One region of the Clostridium sp. JNZ X4-2 genome, then DNA from elsewhere that is predicted to be linked to it. Evidence: riboswitches for the same ligand, from Rfam matches in the RefSeq annotation. Region 1 holds a riboswitch; each other region holds the start of a gene.

The links. Region 1 has a riboswitch for S-adenosylmethionine ahead of ACYUJ6_RS07815 (M20 family metallopeptidase). Riboswitches for the same ligand answer to the same signal wherever they lie in the genome.
Region 2: linked by a shared signal. The riboswitch ahead of ACYUJ6_RS15130 (O-acetylhomoserine aminocarboxypropyltransferase/cysteine synthase family protein) and the one ahead of ACYUJ6_RS07815 (M20 family metallopeptidase) in region 1 are both predicted to bind S-adenosylmethionine.
Region 3: linked by a shared signal. The riboswitch ahead of metK (methionine adenosyltransferase) and the one ahead of ACYUJ6_RS07815 (M20 family metallopeptidase) in region 1 are both predicted to bind S-adenosylmethionine.

The regions. Positions count from the first base shown of each region.
Region 1 covers NZ_CM142685.1:1,605,277-1,610,956, reverse strand. Annotated here, with positions in the region: gene ACYUJ6_RS07820 (ISNCY family transposase) at 1-979, shown strand, start outside; SAM riboswitch class I at 1,232-1,336, shown strand; gene ACYUJ6_RS07815 (M20 family metallopeptidase) at 1,406-2,605, shown strand; gene ACYUJ6_RS07810 (hemerythrin domain-containing protein) at 2,918-3,340, shown strand; gene ACYUJ6_RS07805 (DUF4179 domain-containing protein) at 3,533-3,769, opposite strand; gene ACYUJ6_RS07800 (MBL fold metallo-hydrolase) at 3,846-4,652, opposite strand; gene ACYUJ6_RS07795 (hypothetical protein) at 4,676-5,110, opposite strand; gene ACYUJ6_RS07790 (MerR family transcriptional regulator) at 5,241-5,615, opposite strand.
Region 2 covers NZ_CM142685.1:3,137,820-3,143,499, forward strand. Annotated here, with positions in the region: gene ACYUJ6_RS15120 (APC family permease) at 1-835, opposite strand, end outside; gene ACYUJ6_RS15125 (alpha/beta hydrolase) at 943-1,908, opposite strand; gene ACYUJ6_RS15130 (O-acetylhomoserine aminocarboxypropyltransferase/cysteine synthase family protein) at 1,953-3,227, opposite strand; SAM riboswitch class I at 3,532-3,646, opposite strand; gene ACYUJ6_RS15135 (ISNCY family transposase) at 3,914-5,287, shown strand; gene ACYUJ6_RS15140 (prenyltransferase/squalene oxidase repeat-containing protein) at 5,658-5,680, opposite strand, start outside.
Region 3 covers NZ_CM142685.1:3,244,074-3,249,753, forward strand. Annotated here, with positions in the region: gene recD2 (SF1B family DNA helicase RecD2) at 1-1,846, opposite strand, end outside; gene metK (methionine adenosyltransferase) at 1,961-3,136, opposite strand; SAM riboswitch class I at 3,208-3,312, opposite strand; tRNA gene ACYUJ6_RS15605 (tRNA-Tyr) at 3,383-3,467, opposite strand; tRNA gene ACYUJ6_RS15610 (tRNA-Thr) at 3,473-3,548, opposite strand; tRNA gene ACYUJ6_RS15615 (tRNA-Val) at 3,565-3,640, opposite strand; tRNA gene ACYUJ6_RS15620 (tRNA-Tyr) at 3,649-3,733, opposite strand; tRNA gene ACYUJ6_RS15625 (tRNA-Thr) at 3,739-3,814, opposite strand; gene yyaC (spore protease YyaC) at 4,087-4,626, shown strand; gene mreB (rod shape-determining protein MreB) at 4,664-5,680, opposite strand, start outside.

The DNA of each region.
Region 1 (5,680 bases):
ACAAAAAAGTTCCAATTTATCCACAGACGATAAGTTAGAAATTGATAGATCCATTATTGCTATTGAAGACGCTCATCCGCGCCGACCACGTTGTGCTTACTTTGGTGAAATGATCCAGATGGATGCATCTTTACATCTTTGGTTTGGAAACACTAAATCCCAGCTCCACATAGCCATTGATGATTCAACTGGTGCTATTGTTGGCGGGTACTTTGATGAACAGGAAACCCTGAAAGGATATTACAATGTATTGAATCAGATTCTTGTACAATACGGTATCCCATATATGTTATTCACTGATCGAAGAACTGTATTTGAATACAAACAAAAGAAAGCTCCAACTACAGAGGAGGATACCTTTACACAATTTGGATATGCCTGCAAACAATTAGGTATTGAAATTAAAACTAGTAGTGTCCCTCAAGCAAAGGGTCGTGTAGAACGCCTATTCCAAACATTACAATCACGATTACCCTTAGAACTTGAGCTAGCAGGTGTAACAAGCCTGGAACAGGCAAATGAATTCTTGAATCACTACATAAAAGAATTCAATACCAAATTTGCTCTTGAAATCAATCATACCAAATCTGTGTTTGAAAAACAACCATCTATTGATAAAATTAATTTAACACTTGCTGTTTTAGCAGATCGTAAGATTGATTGTGGACATTGTGTAAAATTCAATAATAAGTATTATAAACTTGTTGATGCCAACAACCATCCTATTTACTTTAGAAAAGGTACTGATGCCTTAGTTATAAAAGCCTTTAATGATGGTTTATACGTCAGTGTAGGCAATAAAATATATGGTTTAGAAGAATTACAGGTTCATGAAACTAAGTCAAAGAATTTTGATTTTGTAGAAGATAACCCTAAAAAACATAAGCGCTACCTGCCACCAATGAGTCACCCTTGGAAGCAAGCATCATTCCAAGCATATCTAGAAAAGCAAGCGCATAGGGCAAGTAAGACTTGCTAATGTTAATTTAAAATAAATAGATTCAAAAACGACCTCTGCATTTTTTTAAAAAAATATCAAGCAGTAGGTATGTTTAGTGTACCTAAAATTAGGACTTAAAATAAGTAGAGCACCAATTGATTATTGGTGCTAATGTTTCACTTATTTTGGGACATTTTCGAAAATGGTTGACATATGTAATGTTAATTTTTTATTATTGACAAAAATAATTATAAGTTCTATTATGTTTATTAGTCAATCAAATATATAAAATTCTTATCCAGAGAGGTGGAGGGAATGGCCCTTTGAAACCTCGGCAGCAGATCCTATTTAGGATACTGTGCCAATTCCAACAAGTTTATTCTTGAAAGATAAGAGGGGAAATCTACAAATTATCTCTTCTTTATTTCAAAGAAGATTTTTTTATTTAAAGAGGAGGTCAATATTATGAGTATAGACATTATTAAAAATTTTCAACATGAAATAATCAATGAAATTGAAAACAGGAAAGACACTTATATAAATATAAGTCACCTGATACACAATCATCCCGAAATAGGAAACCAGGAATTTTTTTCTTCCAAATTGCTTATAAACACCTTGGAGAAAGAAGGTTTTTCCATAGAAAAAGCTGTGGCAGGACACCCGACTTCCTTTATAGCCAGGAAAAAGTCAAATAAAAATTCTGGTGCCGTTATAGGCTATTTAGCCGAATATGATGCTCTTCCTAATTTAGGCCATGCCTGCGGTCACAACATCATAGGTACGGCAAGTACAGCAGCAGCTATTTCCCTGTCAAAGCTCATAGATAAAATTGGCGGAGAAATTTTAGTATTTGGCACCCCTGCCGAAGAGGGCGGAGAAAACGGCAGTGCAAAAGCAAGCTTTGTAAAGCATAATTTATTTCATGGCGTAGATGCATGTATGATGATCCATCCTGGAAATAATAATTATAAAACAGTCAAGTCTCTGGCCAACGATCCTATCCAATTTGAGTTTATAGGACAAGCAGCTCACGCAGCAGCTTGTCCCGAAAAAGGTATAAATGCACTGGATGGAGTGATTCAATTATTCAATGGAATAAATGCCTTGAGACAGCATGTCACAAGTGATGTGAGAATACATGGCATTATAACTGACGGGGGGTATGCACCAAATATAGTTCCCGATTATGCCAAGGCCAAATTCTTTATACGTGCTGCTGAAAGAAGCACTTGTGATGAGGTCACAGAAAAGGTTATAAATATTGCCAAAGGGGCAGCTTTAATCACCGGGGCTAAAGTCAACATAAGCTTCTTCCAAAACAAAATAGATAATTTTCTACTAAACAGTAAATTCGATGAAGTATTTGCAGAGAATCTTAAATTACTTGGAATTAATCTGGATAATAAAATACCTGAAGGTCTTGGTTCCACGGATGCAGGTAATGTAAGTCATGTGGTTCCCACTATCCACCCACATATAAAAATTGGTGATGACAAATTAGTAGGACATACTCCTGAATTTCGTGAGGCGGCAATATCAAAACAGGGTGATGAAGCCCTTTTAATTGGAATTAAAGCACTAGCTCTCACAGGGCTCACTCTGCTGACAGATAAAAACAAGCTTACTGCAATTAAGGAAGAATTCAATAGGCAACATTCTTAAGAATGTACACAGGTTGGAAATTACTATGGGATTATATCCTGTAGTAATTTCTATTTTTAGTTTAGAATACCTTCTCTGTAAACTTTGTCATAATCTGAAGAATGCAGCACAACCGAAAGCAATCAATAAACATTATTGTTCATTTCTTCTCCTTTTCTTCCCGGCACCGTGGCAATAATAAATTTCTATTTTTCATTGTCACTATAAATTTTGTAACGTAAGTTACAGAAGTTAAACATTCCACATGTTAACATGTAAACATATGAAAAGATAAAAAACAATAATACAAGTTATTTCAAGGAGGTCCTATTTATGAATACTGGAAATTTAGAAAGACAGCACAATGAAATAATGAATTTAATTGATTATGTATTGCAGAACATTAAAAATCATGCTGTAGATGAAAATTTAAATGAAATTGTCAGGAGCATAAACACTATAAGCGGTAAACTCAGAATACATCTATTCAATGAAGACAAATATTTGTATCCCCCTCTTTCAAGCAGTCCAAATAAATCACTGAATATATTTGGTGAAAAATACAGCGAGGAAATGAAAGAAGTTACTGAACTATATAATAATTATAAATCAAAATATAATACCCCCAATAAAATTAAAAATAGCATTGATAAGTTTTGTGAAAATACAGAACAAATTTTTAAAATTTTATCAAATAGAATAGAAAGAGAAGAAAAAGAACTGTATCCTTTATTAAATGATACAAAAATATTATGATACCCATATTATTATAATAGTACAAAACTAGATGGCAGCACAGATTTTCCCTTCGTCCTATTATAAATAGGGCAAAGGTTTTTTAATTTCCTCAAATACACATGGGAAAAATTGGTATCAAATTTCAGAAAATATGAATCTTATCCTGTATTTTCTGTTTTACTAGTGGAATTCTGAAGTTCCAGCTTCCTTTTAATCCATCCAATCCTTCATATAATCTTTATTTGTTAAATCCTTATCTAAACTAACTTCAGAAATTACATAAAAAGCTGCTTCATCATAAGCTATTTCTTTTATTGCTATAGTAACCCCTTTATCATGAACTCCTTTATTTATCTGGACCAACACATTACTCAACTTAGATAAGTTTTTAAATTCATTATACTTTACTTTATTAAACAAAGAGTTAACCCCTGCAAGTTTATTCACTGAATTCCATCTAAAGCATCATCATCATTTTTCAGTATGGCAATGGATACTCTATATAGATCTTTTTCATAGTTCTTTACCAGTTTATTCCCAGACCTACTCCAACTTCTCTCACAGGTAAAAATTTATTTATCTCCGATTTAACGGCAAAGGATGTACAGTGGCAGGGATATAACTCTTTTATATTGTTTCGTCTTAAATAATTAACAGTCTTATTAACCTGATCATCTATTTCAAATAAGTGAAATCCACCTATAACTCCCAATACTCTATTATCTTTACATATTTTTTTTGCATATTCTATTATATTGCATATTCCACTATGAGAACATCCGGTAATAATATAAAGGCCATTTTTACTTTTATATGCAAGTGCTGTATCATCCATCAGATAATCATTAGCCAAAACTCCATCAATCTTTTGTTTTCCAATAGGTCTTCTTCTTTCAAAATCATTTGTTTGAGGTATTTCTCCTAAAAAAATTATATGCTCACTGACTTTCTTAGGTTCTCTTGAAAGTATTAAATTGCACTTTTTTTCTAATTCTCCTTGTAAAATGGGCGAACAGATTTTCAAATTTCCTTCAAATTTTTCTCTAAAAGCATCTGAATGTGCGATAATGTTTATATTGTTTTTATACTGCTGCTCAAAATAATATTTTAACCCTCCAGTGTGGTCATTATGGCCATGTGAAATAACTATGGTATTTACTTTTTCCAAATCTATGCCTAGTGAAGCGGAATTTCTGAGAAATATATCAGAATAACCTACATCAAATAACAGTATAGTATCCTCGTCTTCGATATAATATGAAACAGCAGGTTCACCATAATAATATTGGTCAATATATGTATTATTATCCACTAAAACTTTTAATTTCACTTCTGCATCTCCCCTTCTTGAAATCATCTATATTTTTTCATTTTATTCACTCTATCTGAAATCTGTACGAATCTGTCGTCTTCCCTTACTGGATCAAATATATCATCCTCAAGAAGCTTGCTCATATTTTCATACATATCCAGTGTAAACCCTGGCTTGTTTCCCGAAAGCTCATCAAAACACCATGCAGAAGAAATTTTCTCTTTTTTGTTTAGGTTGTTTACCTCAATATACTCTATCCATTTTTCAAGCATGCCGAAAGCCTTTTCCTTTTCTCCCATTTTTAAATACACATTTGCAAAATTCATATATTCTATATGAAGTCCAAGTACAGCCTCGGCTTCAGGTGAAAATGCCCTTTTAATATCAATTGCCGTATTGAGATATCTTTCCACTAATTTAAGATCATTCTTGTCTTCACAGTAGGATTTTGCAAGACACATTAAAATAAGACTCACATAAAATATATCCTTCCAAAGCTGTCCCTGAAGTATTTTGCGTCCTTTGTTTAAAGTTTTCTTCTTTATCCTCTCAGTCCTATCATGACTCAATTATATTTTAATTGATACTCATTTTCAATATATATTTTTAATTATCAACAGCTTTTGATTTTTTCTCTTGTAATATTGTAATTTTTTCATCAACTTCAATCAAATAAGCTTTAAGTTCTTTTATCTCATTTAAAATATGCTGTTTGTGTAAAGTAAAAATTTTTAGCCTCTCATCTATGGAACTTACCTTATTGTCACATTTGCACAGACAATTTTGAATATCTTTAAGGGACATTCCTGTTTTTTTAAGACAGTTTATTATATTTAATCTCTTTATATCGCTGTCAATAAAACATCGATGCCCTCCCTCAGTCCTTTTAATCTCAGGCAAAATGCCCAGCTGTTCATAATATCTTATAGCAGAAGAAGTCATATATGTCATTCTTGACGCTTCAGTAATTGAATACTCCACTTCAAATCACCCCGGAATTATATTATCACTTTATAAAAATCCAAAGTGATAAAGAATTAATATTA
Region 2 (5,680 bases), 1.5 Mb from region 1:
ATACTCCAAAATGAGCCGCCACTTCTGTCACAGGAGCCTGACTTGTGGTATATTTATCATTTAAAAACCTAAATGCCGATATATACACATAGGAATTAACAATATAATAAAGTCCTGCAATAAAGGCACTTAATGTCACCGCTTTAGGAATATTTTTCAAAGGGTTCTTTGCTTCATCTCCAAGCATAGTTGCACTTTCAAAACCTACCATACACATAAATGCCAGAATTGTACCCTGCATAACTCCTGAACCAGAAAATGCTTTTACATTTAATTGTGCTGCATCCACATTTGAGCCTAGTTTAAAAACTACAATAAAAGCAAGTATGACCCCTATTATCAATGAAGCAATCTCAATATAAAGCATAACCTTGGATGATAAAGAAATATCTTTCCATGCTAAAAACCAAGCTGCAAATGAAACTATACCAATAATCAATACCGATGGAATATAAATACCAATTGGATTTATAATTACATTTAAGTAGCTGGCAAATAAAGGTGCAACTGAAGCAGCACAAGCAATATATGCAATAACAAGTGCCCATGCACCAATTATACCGAATCTCGGTCCTATACCCTTTATGATATATCCATATAACGACCCTGTTCCTAAATATTCTCTTGCAAAACAGTTAATATTTTTACCTATAAAAATCACTCCTATAACAGCAATAGCAAAAGATAGCCATGTTCCATTTCCCGCACTGGCTGCTACCATGGGAATTGCTACTAAAGGCCCACCTGACGGTCCAATAGTTGCGATAGATTGTGCAAATAAATCTTTAAATTCCAAGCACTTCAATTTTAGTCCCGAATTATTATCATATACCATATTATCTTCCTCCATATTATAAATTATTTTTTATAAAAAAGGCTTTAAGCAATTAAATGTTTTGCTTAAAGCCTCCGGTTTTCCAGTGAGCAATTTATAGTTATTTTTTATATATGGCTGCACAGCCAATTATATAGATCCCTGATTACTTCATCTCTATTCACTTCCCTCAGCATCTCATGCCTTCCATTTTTATATGTTTTATATGTTGTATCCTTTATTCCAAATTTTTTATATGTCTGAAATAGTGTTTTTATGCTTTCTCCGTAGTTCCCAAAAGGATCATCATTTCCCGATATGGAAATTATAGGCAGATCTTTAGGTATTTTTTTAATAACTTCTTCTCTATGCAAATTTTTTAAAGCATAGATGAAATCTTCATAATATCCAACTTTATAATCTATGGCTGCATAAGGAGAGCTTAATGTATTTTCAAGCATGGTGAAGTCACTGGTGAGCCAGTCATAATCTGTCTTTGCAGGCTGAAATTTATCATTATAATGTCTAAAAAAATAATCTGCAGTTTTTACACTTTTACCCTTTCTTCCAACCTGGGCAACCTCTTCTTCCACTACTTCAATCAATTTTTCTATTCTTCTTCCATCAATTGGCCCGGTAGTTCCAGAATATATAATCCCATTTACTTTACTTCCATATTTATATGCATATATCTGAGCCAGCACAGATCCCAAGCTATGTCCTAAAAGGAAATTTGGTAACCCTGGATTTTCAATTTTTATAATATCCGTTAATAATTTAATATCTTCTACCATCCACGATATTCCATCCTCACCCATATAACCTGCACTTTCTTCATAAGATGGTTCATTTATGTTTCCCGCTGTCCTCCCATGACCACGGGCTTCATTAACATATACGGCAAAACCCAATTTAACCATATTCACACTGAATTCCCTATAATAATCAGCAGTTTCACCCATTCCATGTGCTACCTGTATAATTCCCTTTATTCTAGATTCATCACATGGCAACCATTTTTTAGTAAAAAGTTTTACATTCTGCTGATCTCTGTAAAAAAACGTTTCAGATTTATATTCTATACTGTTACACATAATATATATACCTCCAGAGAATATATTTTTCTAATCTGCATATGTCAGATTTTATCTAGAGCTTGTTCAAAATCTGCTATTATATCTTCAATATCCTCAATTCCTACAGATACTCTAATCAATTCAGGTGTTACACCTGCAGATCTCTGCTGCTCTTCATTAAGTGCAATATGTGTTGTACTTGCAGGATGAATCACATATGTTCTCACATCTCCCAGATTAACAACTATGGAAGCCACCTTTAAACTCTCCCCTACTTTTTTTGCCGCTTCAATACCTCCTTTTACACCAAAAGTCAAAATCCCACTAGCACCTCCTCTTAAATATTTTTTAGCTCTATCATACTCCTTATCCGATTTCAGATAAGGATACTTTACCCACTCAACTTTAGGATGTCTTGAGAGGTATTTAGCCAGACTTAATGCATTTGAGCAGTGTCTTTCCATTCTTAAATGCAAAGTTTCCAATCCTAAAATTGTTAAGAATGCATTCAACGGAGCTTGTGCTGCACCAAACTCTTCAACTAGATTTACTCTTAACTTACCGGAAAATGCTCTTTCTTTAAATTCATCTACAAATATTAAATCAGTTGGCCCTGTTGGAGTTGTATAGTCAGGGAACTTTCCATTTGCCCAATTGAAATTACCACCATCAATGATTATTCCACCTAAAGCTACTGCATGTCCATCTGAATATTTAGTTGTTGAATGTACTACAATGTTGGCACCATATTCAAATGGATTGATCAAATAAGGAGTAGCAATAGTATTATCTACAGCAAATGGTATATCCAGTTTTTTTGCCACTGATGAAAACTTATCAAAATCAAGAACATTAAGCCCTGGATTTCCTATTGTTTCTCCATATATAAGCTTAGTATTTTCTTTAGCAAGAGATAGTATTTCTTCCTCAGAGGCTTCCGGATCAGCAAAAGATACCTTGATACCTAACTTGGGCAAAATTGCATTAAAAAGATTATAAGTTCCCCCATATAATTTGGAACTTGCAATAATGTTATCACCGGCATTAGCTATGTTTATTATGGAATAGACCACAGCAGACTGCCCTGAAGATGTTGCTACTGCTTCAATTCCGCCCTGCAATTCCACATATTTTTTTTCCAGATCAGTAACTGTAGGATTTCCTATCCTTGTATATAAATATCCCGGAGTTTTTGCTGCTGCAACATTTCCAACTTCATCAAATGTGTCATACCTGTAAGATGTGCTCTGTACTATAGGAACTACTCTTGATTCTCCTGATTTAGGGAAATATCCAGATTGTACAGCTTTTGTCCCTATTCTAAATTCCTTACTCATAAAATCATCCTCCAATTTAAATGTTATTTATAATTTCTTATACTTTTCAATAATTCTGCCACTTCAATTTCCAGCTCATAAATCAAATTTTATCTCTTTAATCTCAATTCCCCACAACCTCACATTAATACCCGAAATTATTTTCTTATTTCAAAAAATTTTTTTAAAAAAAGACCATGCAGCATTCAATAAATGAACCTGCATAGTCTCTAGTATATCTGGTCAACTAAGTACATCATTTTAAAATTATATCTAAAATCACAAAAAACCTCTTATAGTAAACCTATGAGAAGCTCAATTCCATTTCTCATCTCTCAGGTTTAACCTGCTGGAATTAGCACCGTTAAATACAATATAATAAATCGCATTTAGGTTGCTGGACGTCATAGGACCAGTCCCTCAGTCACTCTTGATAAGAATCCACTATTAAATTAAATACACAATTAAAATCTGACCTCCAGCTTTTCCAGCTAAACAGTCTATGTATAACTTGTATATACTATACAAGCTTTTATCTTTTTTGTCAACATCAATTAAAGGATATTAAATATATAATATGATTGATTTGTGATAATGTCTTAGTATACCATTTGCGATTATGTCCCAAATAAATAAAAAATAATGTTAGAATATACCTCATGACAATAAGAAATGAGGTGGACATAATTAGAAAGGTAGAATTAAGTATGAAAGAAGATTTTAAATATAAGATTATTAAAAAATTAGTAGAAACCAATGGTAATAAGAAAGCTGCTGCTATTCGTCTTGATTGTTCTGTTAGACATGTGAATAGAATGGTAAATGGATATTGTGCTAAGGGCAAGGATTTCTTTGTCCACGGGAATAAAGGCCGCAAGCCTATCAATTGCTTTTCAGAAGAGACTAGACGTAAAATTATTGATTTATATCAAACTAAATATCATGGAGCAAACTTTACACACTACTCTGAGCTTTTAGCTGCTTATGAAGGCATTTCTATTGCTCCTAGCACTATTAACACAATCCTTATGGCTGAACATATCATATCTCCCAAAGCCTGTCGTGTTACGAAAATGAGGGTGAAAATGGAATTACTAGAGAAACAAAAAAGTTCCAATTTATCCACAGACGATAAGTTAGAAATTGATAGATCCATTATTGCTATTGAAGACGCTCATCCGCGCCGACCACGTTGTGCTTACTTTGGTGAAATGATCCAGATGGATGCATCTTTACATCTTTGGTTTGGAAACACTAAATCCCAGCTCCACATAGCCATTGATGATTCAACTGGTGCTATTGTTGGCGGGTACTTTGATGAACAGGAAACCCTGAAAGGATATTACAATGTATTGAATCAGATTCTTGTACAATACGGTATCCCATATATGTTATTCACTGATCGAAGAACTGTATTTGAATACAAACAAAAGAAAGCTCCAACTACAGAGGAGGATACCTTTACACAATTTGGATATGCCTGCAAACAATTAGGTATTGAAATTAAAACTAGTAGTGTCCCTCAAGCAAAGGGTCGTGTAGAACGCCTATTCCAAACATTACAATCACGATTACCCTTAGAACTTGAGCTAGCAGGTGTAACAAGCCTGGAACAGGCAAATGAATTCTTGAATCACTACATAAAAGAATTCAATACCAAATTTGCTCTTGAAATCAATCATACCAAATCTGTGTTTGAAAAACAACCATCTATTGATAAAATTAATTTAACACTTGCTGTTTTAGCAGATCGTAAGATTGATTGTGGACATTGTGTAAAATTCAATAATAAGTATTATAAACTTGTTGATGCCAACAACCATCCTATTTACTTTAGAAAAGGTACTGATGCCTTAGTTATAAAAGCCTTTAATGATGGTTTATACGTCAGTGTAGGCAATAAAATATATGGTTTAGAAGAATTACAGGTTCATGAAACTAAGTCAAAGAATTTTGATTTTGTAGAAGATAACCCTAAAAAACATAAGCGCTACCTGCCACCAATGAGTCACCCTTGGAAGCAAGCATCATTCCAAGCATATCTAGAAAAGCAAGCGCATAGGGCAAGTAAGACTTGCTAATGTTAATTTAAAATAAATAGATTCAAAAACGACCTCTGCATTTTTTTAAAAAAATATCAAGCAGTAGGTATGTTTAGTGTACCTAAAATTAGGACTTAAAATAAGTAGAGCACCAATTGATTATTGGTGCTAATGTTTCACTTATTTTGGGACATTTTCGAAAATGGTTGACACATCAATTAAAGGATATTAAATATATAATTGAATCAAAAAATAATACTGCATGGACAGATTACCTGGTTAAAGAAGAAGGCTGGGATTTATATTTTTAGCTTTACAACATAAAACTCATTGAAAAAGATGAAATGCAAAGAAATGCAAAGAGATGACCTCTATACAATATAGAGATCATCTTTTCGCACTTATTCTTCTATTTTGATACATATATGCCAG
Region 3 (5,680 bases), 1.6 Mb from region 1:
TGCCTTCTTCTGAGTTTTCTTCTGAAATTTCGGTCCACTTTAAAGTATAATCATTTTTAATCTGCATTACCTTGTCACCTAATCTAAAAATAGTATTTCCAATCTTTTTCTCCTTTTTTTCAGGGATTTTAGGATTCAAAACCTCCTGAAGTTCAGCATTTAAATTGGACACTCCCAAAATACCTTTTCTCATTGGAGATAATATTTGAATGTGCTGCATTTTGTTCCAGTTTTTATTGAAGTTTGGCAATCTTCTGTTAATCAGGCTTATCACTGTATCCAATATATCTGAAGGTTTTTTACACCTTATAAAATAAAAATCCTTGAGTCTTTTATTCAAGATAGGCATTTCTCCTGAATTTATCTTATGGGCATTTACTATAATCATGCTTTCTTTTGACTGCCTAAATATTTCCTTCAACCTAACTACTTTAATACAATTACTATCTATAAAATCCCGGAGTACATTTCCCGGTCCCACTGAAGGAAGCTGCTGTGCATCTCCTACTATTATAAGTCTGGTCCCAACTGAAATGGCCCTTAATAAATTATTCATAAGCATTATATCTATCATGGAAGCTTCATCTATAATTACCACATCACATTGAAGGGGTGATTCCTCTCCTCTTGAGAAAAACATGGCTTCTTTATCATTCTCCACCCCCATCTCCAGTAATCTATGTATGGTTTTTGCTTCTCTTTCAGTAGCTTCTGACATTCTTTTGGCCGCCCTGCCAGTAGGCGCTCCCATAAGTACCTTGTAATTTGCCTTTTCAAATAATTGAATTATACAATTGATTATGGTGGTTTTGCCTGTGCCTGGCCCACCTGTTATTATTTCTACACCATTTTTTACTGCTCCCCTAATAGCATCTTTCTGAGAAGGTGCAAATTCAATATGATTTTTGTCTTCAAAATTTTTAATTTCTTCATCCACATCAAAACCTATGTCCTTGTAATCACTGAAAGCAAGGGTTAAAATTTTTTTGGTTACACTTAATTCACAATAATAATATGTCATTGGAAATACACAGAGATTGTCATCATATTGCTCCAGCTTTATCTTCCCATTTATAGAGTTTTCATATATATTTTCTTCTAACTCCGCTTTAGTTACTCCAAGTATGCCTTCTCCTTCTTTAATAAGTTTATCTATGGGCATATAAGTATTCCCCAAAGTGCAGAACTGATTTACCACATATCTTATTCCACTTTGTATTCTAAAGGGGGAGTTTCTTTCTATTCCAAGGCTCCTTGCTATTCTGTCCGCTGTTTTGAATCCTATGCCTCCTATTTCTTCCGTAAGGATATATGGGTTTTCTTTTACTTTGCGTATTGAATCAGCTCCAAATTTTTTGTGTATTTTTACACATTGGTTTGGAGTCACTCCATAAGTTTGTAAAAATATCATTACATTTCTTATTTCATTTTGTCTGGAATAAGATTCTGCTATTAAAGCTATCTTTTTTTCTCCTATACCTTCTATTTCCCTCAGTCTGTTTATGTTGTCATCCAGCACATGAAGAGTATCTTCTCCAAATTTTTTAACTATTTTTCTGGCAGTAACAGGTCCTATACCAGATATAATTCCCGAGGATAAATACCTTTCTATACCCATAGCAGTATCAGGTACTATTTCTTCACAAACCTGGACCTTAAACTGGCGCCCGAAGTGAGGATGTAATACCCATTCTCCTAAAACCTTCAAGTTTTGTCCTTCTGTTATATAAGGTATGCATCCCACTATAGTTACTGTATCTTCTTTTTTTTTCATCTTAGCAACTACATATCCATTGTCTTTATTTTGAAATATTATATCTTCTACAATTCCCTGTAAATCCTGCATAAGCTCTCTCCCACTTTAACAAACATATAAAATCTATATCTTTGAATATAATTATAGCACATAAGTTTAGCTTAAAAAAAGCTCTGTAAATTTACATACAGAGCTTCTACAATTCTAGATATATTTTTTTATATCATCAACCTTATTCAATTTTTCCCAGGGTAAATCTATATCGGTTCTTCCAAAATGCCCATAAGCTGCAACCTGTCTGTATATTGGCCTTCTCAAATCCAAGTCCCTTATTATAACAGCTGGTCTTAAATCAAATACCTTCTCTACTATATTAACTATTTTCTCTTCTGATACTTTTCCAGTGTTGAAAGTATCAATAGTTATAGATACGGGTTTTGCCACACCTATAGCATATGCAAGCTGTATTTCCAACTTATCTGCAACACCAGCAGCTACCAGATTTTTTGCCACCCATCTTGCAGCATAAGCAGCTGATCTATCCACCTTGGTTGGATCCTTCCCTGAAAATGCTCCACCACCATGTCTTCCATATCCGCCATAGGTGTCCACTATTATCTTTCTTCCTGTAAGACCAGAGTCTCCCTGAGGTCCGCCAACTACAAATCTACCTGTTGGATTTATGAAGTATTTGGTATTTTCATCCAGAAACTTCTGTGACACAACAGGCTTTATAACATGTTCAATTATATCACTTTCAATTTGTTCTTTAGTTACCAGTTCATCATGCTGTGCAGATACAACTATAGTATCAACTCTAATGGGTTTATTATCATCATATTCTATAGTCACCTGAGTTTTTCCGTCTGGTCTCAAGTACCTTAAAGTTCCATCCTTTCTAACCTGTGCCAGTCTTTTTGCCAGCTTATGAGCCAAACTTATGGGCATAGGCATATATTCCGGAGTTTCATTAGTGGCAAATCCAAACATCATACCTTGATCTCCTGCTCCTATGGCATCTGTTTCCTCCATCTGTCCTTTTTTGGCTTCCAGGGATTGATTGACTCCCATAGCTATATCTGATGATTGTTCATCAATTGAGCTCAGCACTGAGCAGGTATCACAATCAAATCCATATTTGGCTCTGGTGTATCCTATTTCCTTTACAGTTTTCCTAACTATTTTAGAAATATCTACATAGCATTTAGTTGATATCTCTCCCATAACCAAAATCATACCTGTAGTAGTAGCAGTTTCACATGCTACTCTTCCATACGGGTCTTGTTTTAATATGGCATCCAGAATTGCATCTGAAATTTGATCGCACATTTTATCTGGATGACCTTCTGTAACTGACTCAGACGTAAATAATTTTTTCATTTTCAATACCTCCATACTGTATAAAAAATAAAAACCTCTTCAAATAAGAAGAGGTTAAATAATTAACTGCTCTCTTATCTTGCAAAATTAACTTGCAGGAATTGGCACCTTGGCAAAACTTCTACTGGTTGCCGGGTTTCATCGGGCCTTTTTCCCTCCGCCTCTCTGGATAAGAGTCTATATTATTGATTTACAACAATTATAAAAATTTTAATAAAATAAAAAACACCCTAACAGTGCTTTTTATGGTGGAGGAAGATGGATTCGAACCATCGAAGTCACTGACAACAGATTTACAGTCTGCCCCCTTTGGCCACTCGGGAATTCCTCCGCATTTGGTGCTGGCAGTAGGCTTCGAACCCACGACCTACTGATTACAAGTCAGTTGCTCTACCTGCTGAGCTATGCCAGCTTATTTTGTTATAATGTGGTGGGCACAACAGGGCTCGAACCTGTGACCCTCTGCTTGTAAGGCAGATGCTCTCCCAGCTGAGCTATGCGCCCCCAATATTTGGTGGAGGAAGATGGATTCGAACCATCGAAGTCACTGACAACAGATTTACAGTCTGCCCCCTTTGGCCACTCGGGAATTCCTCCACATTTGGTGCTGGCAGTAGGCTTCGAACCCACGACCTACTGATTACAAGTCAGTTGCTCTACCTGCTGAGCTATGCCAGCTTATTTATTTCATATAAGTACACTAAAATAGAACATAAAGGCGTTTAACGTAGTTTAGTATACATTTTTGTGCAATTATTTTCAAATTTCATATTACATTAAAATCTAATGTTAAATGTTTATTTCTTCATGTATCTCGTTATTCCTTCAGAAATCACATACCTGTGATTTAGACATAATAATTTACATAATTCCATCATATAAATTATATATAGTATTCTCTTTGGATACTATCCATAGGCACTGCATACACATAAAGAAGGTGAAATATATTGAATAAAGTAAAATCCAACTATAAGAATCCACTGGCATATTACGATTTAGCCTATTTTTTAAAAGATCACATCAACAAGGATACCATCATCGTATGTATAGGTACAGATAGATATATAGGGGACTGTCTTGGCCCTTTAGTAGGTACCCTGCTAAAGTGCAAGCACTTTCCCCTGCCGGTTTATGGTACAATTTCAGAGCCCATACATGCTTTAAACATTGAAAGTAGACTAAATGAAATAAAATTGCTTCATCCCCATAGCAACATTATAGGTATTGATGCCTGTTTAGGAGATTCCAAAACCATTGGAGAAATACAGGCAAGAGACTTTCCTGTTCATCCCGGCAAAGGAGTGGGAAAATCTCTTCCCAATGTAGGAGACTCCTCAATAATAGGCATAGTTGATTCAAATGGCAATGAGGATATATTCAGCAATACCAGCAATATACGTTTGAATCTAATTTTAAATATGGCTGAAGTAATACTTTATTCACTAATTCATTCATATTATCTCTATTATAATAATATCTTATTGTAGATATATAGACAAATTTTTTAACACCAATAAAACATTTTCAATCTATTAAGGTTATATCATCACCAGTAAAAATGACTTCCATTTTGTCCAAATACTCAAGAACCTTTCCTGTACCTAAAGCTACACAGGATACCGGATCTTCAGCTACATAAACAGGTACATGAGTTACCTCCTGTATTAAATCACCTAATCCGTTTAGCAAGGCCCCTCCTCCAGTCATAACAATACCTTTTTCAGCTATGTCAGCAGATAATTCTGGAGGAGTTTTTTCCAATACCGCCCTAGCCGTATCTGCTATGGAATTTACAGTCTCCTTCAATGCTATTCTCATTTCTTTAGATGATACTTCCATATTCTTGGGAAGTCCTGTGATTAGATCTCTCCCTCTTATTTCCATACTTGTTTCTTCATCTTTGTTAAATGCAGAACCTATATTTATCTTTAAGTCTTCCGAAGTCCTCTCTCCAATCATCAATTTATGTTCTTTCCTAATATATTTCATTATGGCTTCATCAAACTTGTCTCCTGCCACTTTAATTGAGGATCTTACTACTATTCCCCCCAGTGAAATTATGGCCACATCAGTAGTTCCGCCACCTATGTCTATTACCATGCTTCCACTTGCCCTAGTTATATCGATTCCAGCTCCTATAGCTGCAGCCAGGGGCTCTTCAATTAAAAACACCTTCTTTGCGCCTGCATTTTTAGCTGCATCAATTACAGCTCTTTTTTCAACCTCAGTAGCCTCACAGGGAATACAAATAACTATCCGCGGTGCTGACATTCTTTTTTTTCCACAAGCTTTTTCTATAAAATACTTTAACATCTTCTCTGTTACATCGTAATCAGATATAACTCCATCTTTTAATGGTCGAATGGCAACAATGTTACCCGGCGTTCTGCCTATCATCTGCCATGCTTCTTCTCCCACTGCCAGTACTCTGTTTTTACTTTTATCTATGGCAACAACCGAAGGTTCTTTTAATATTACACCTTTGCCCTTAATATACACAAGCACTGTAGCCGTACCTAAATCTATTCCCATATCAGTTCC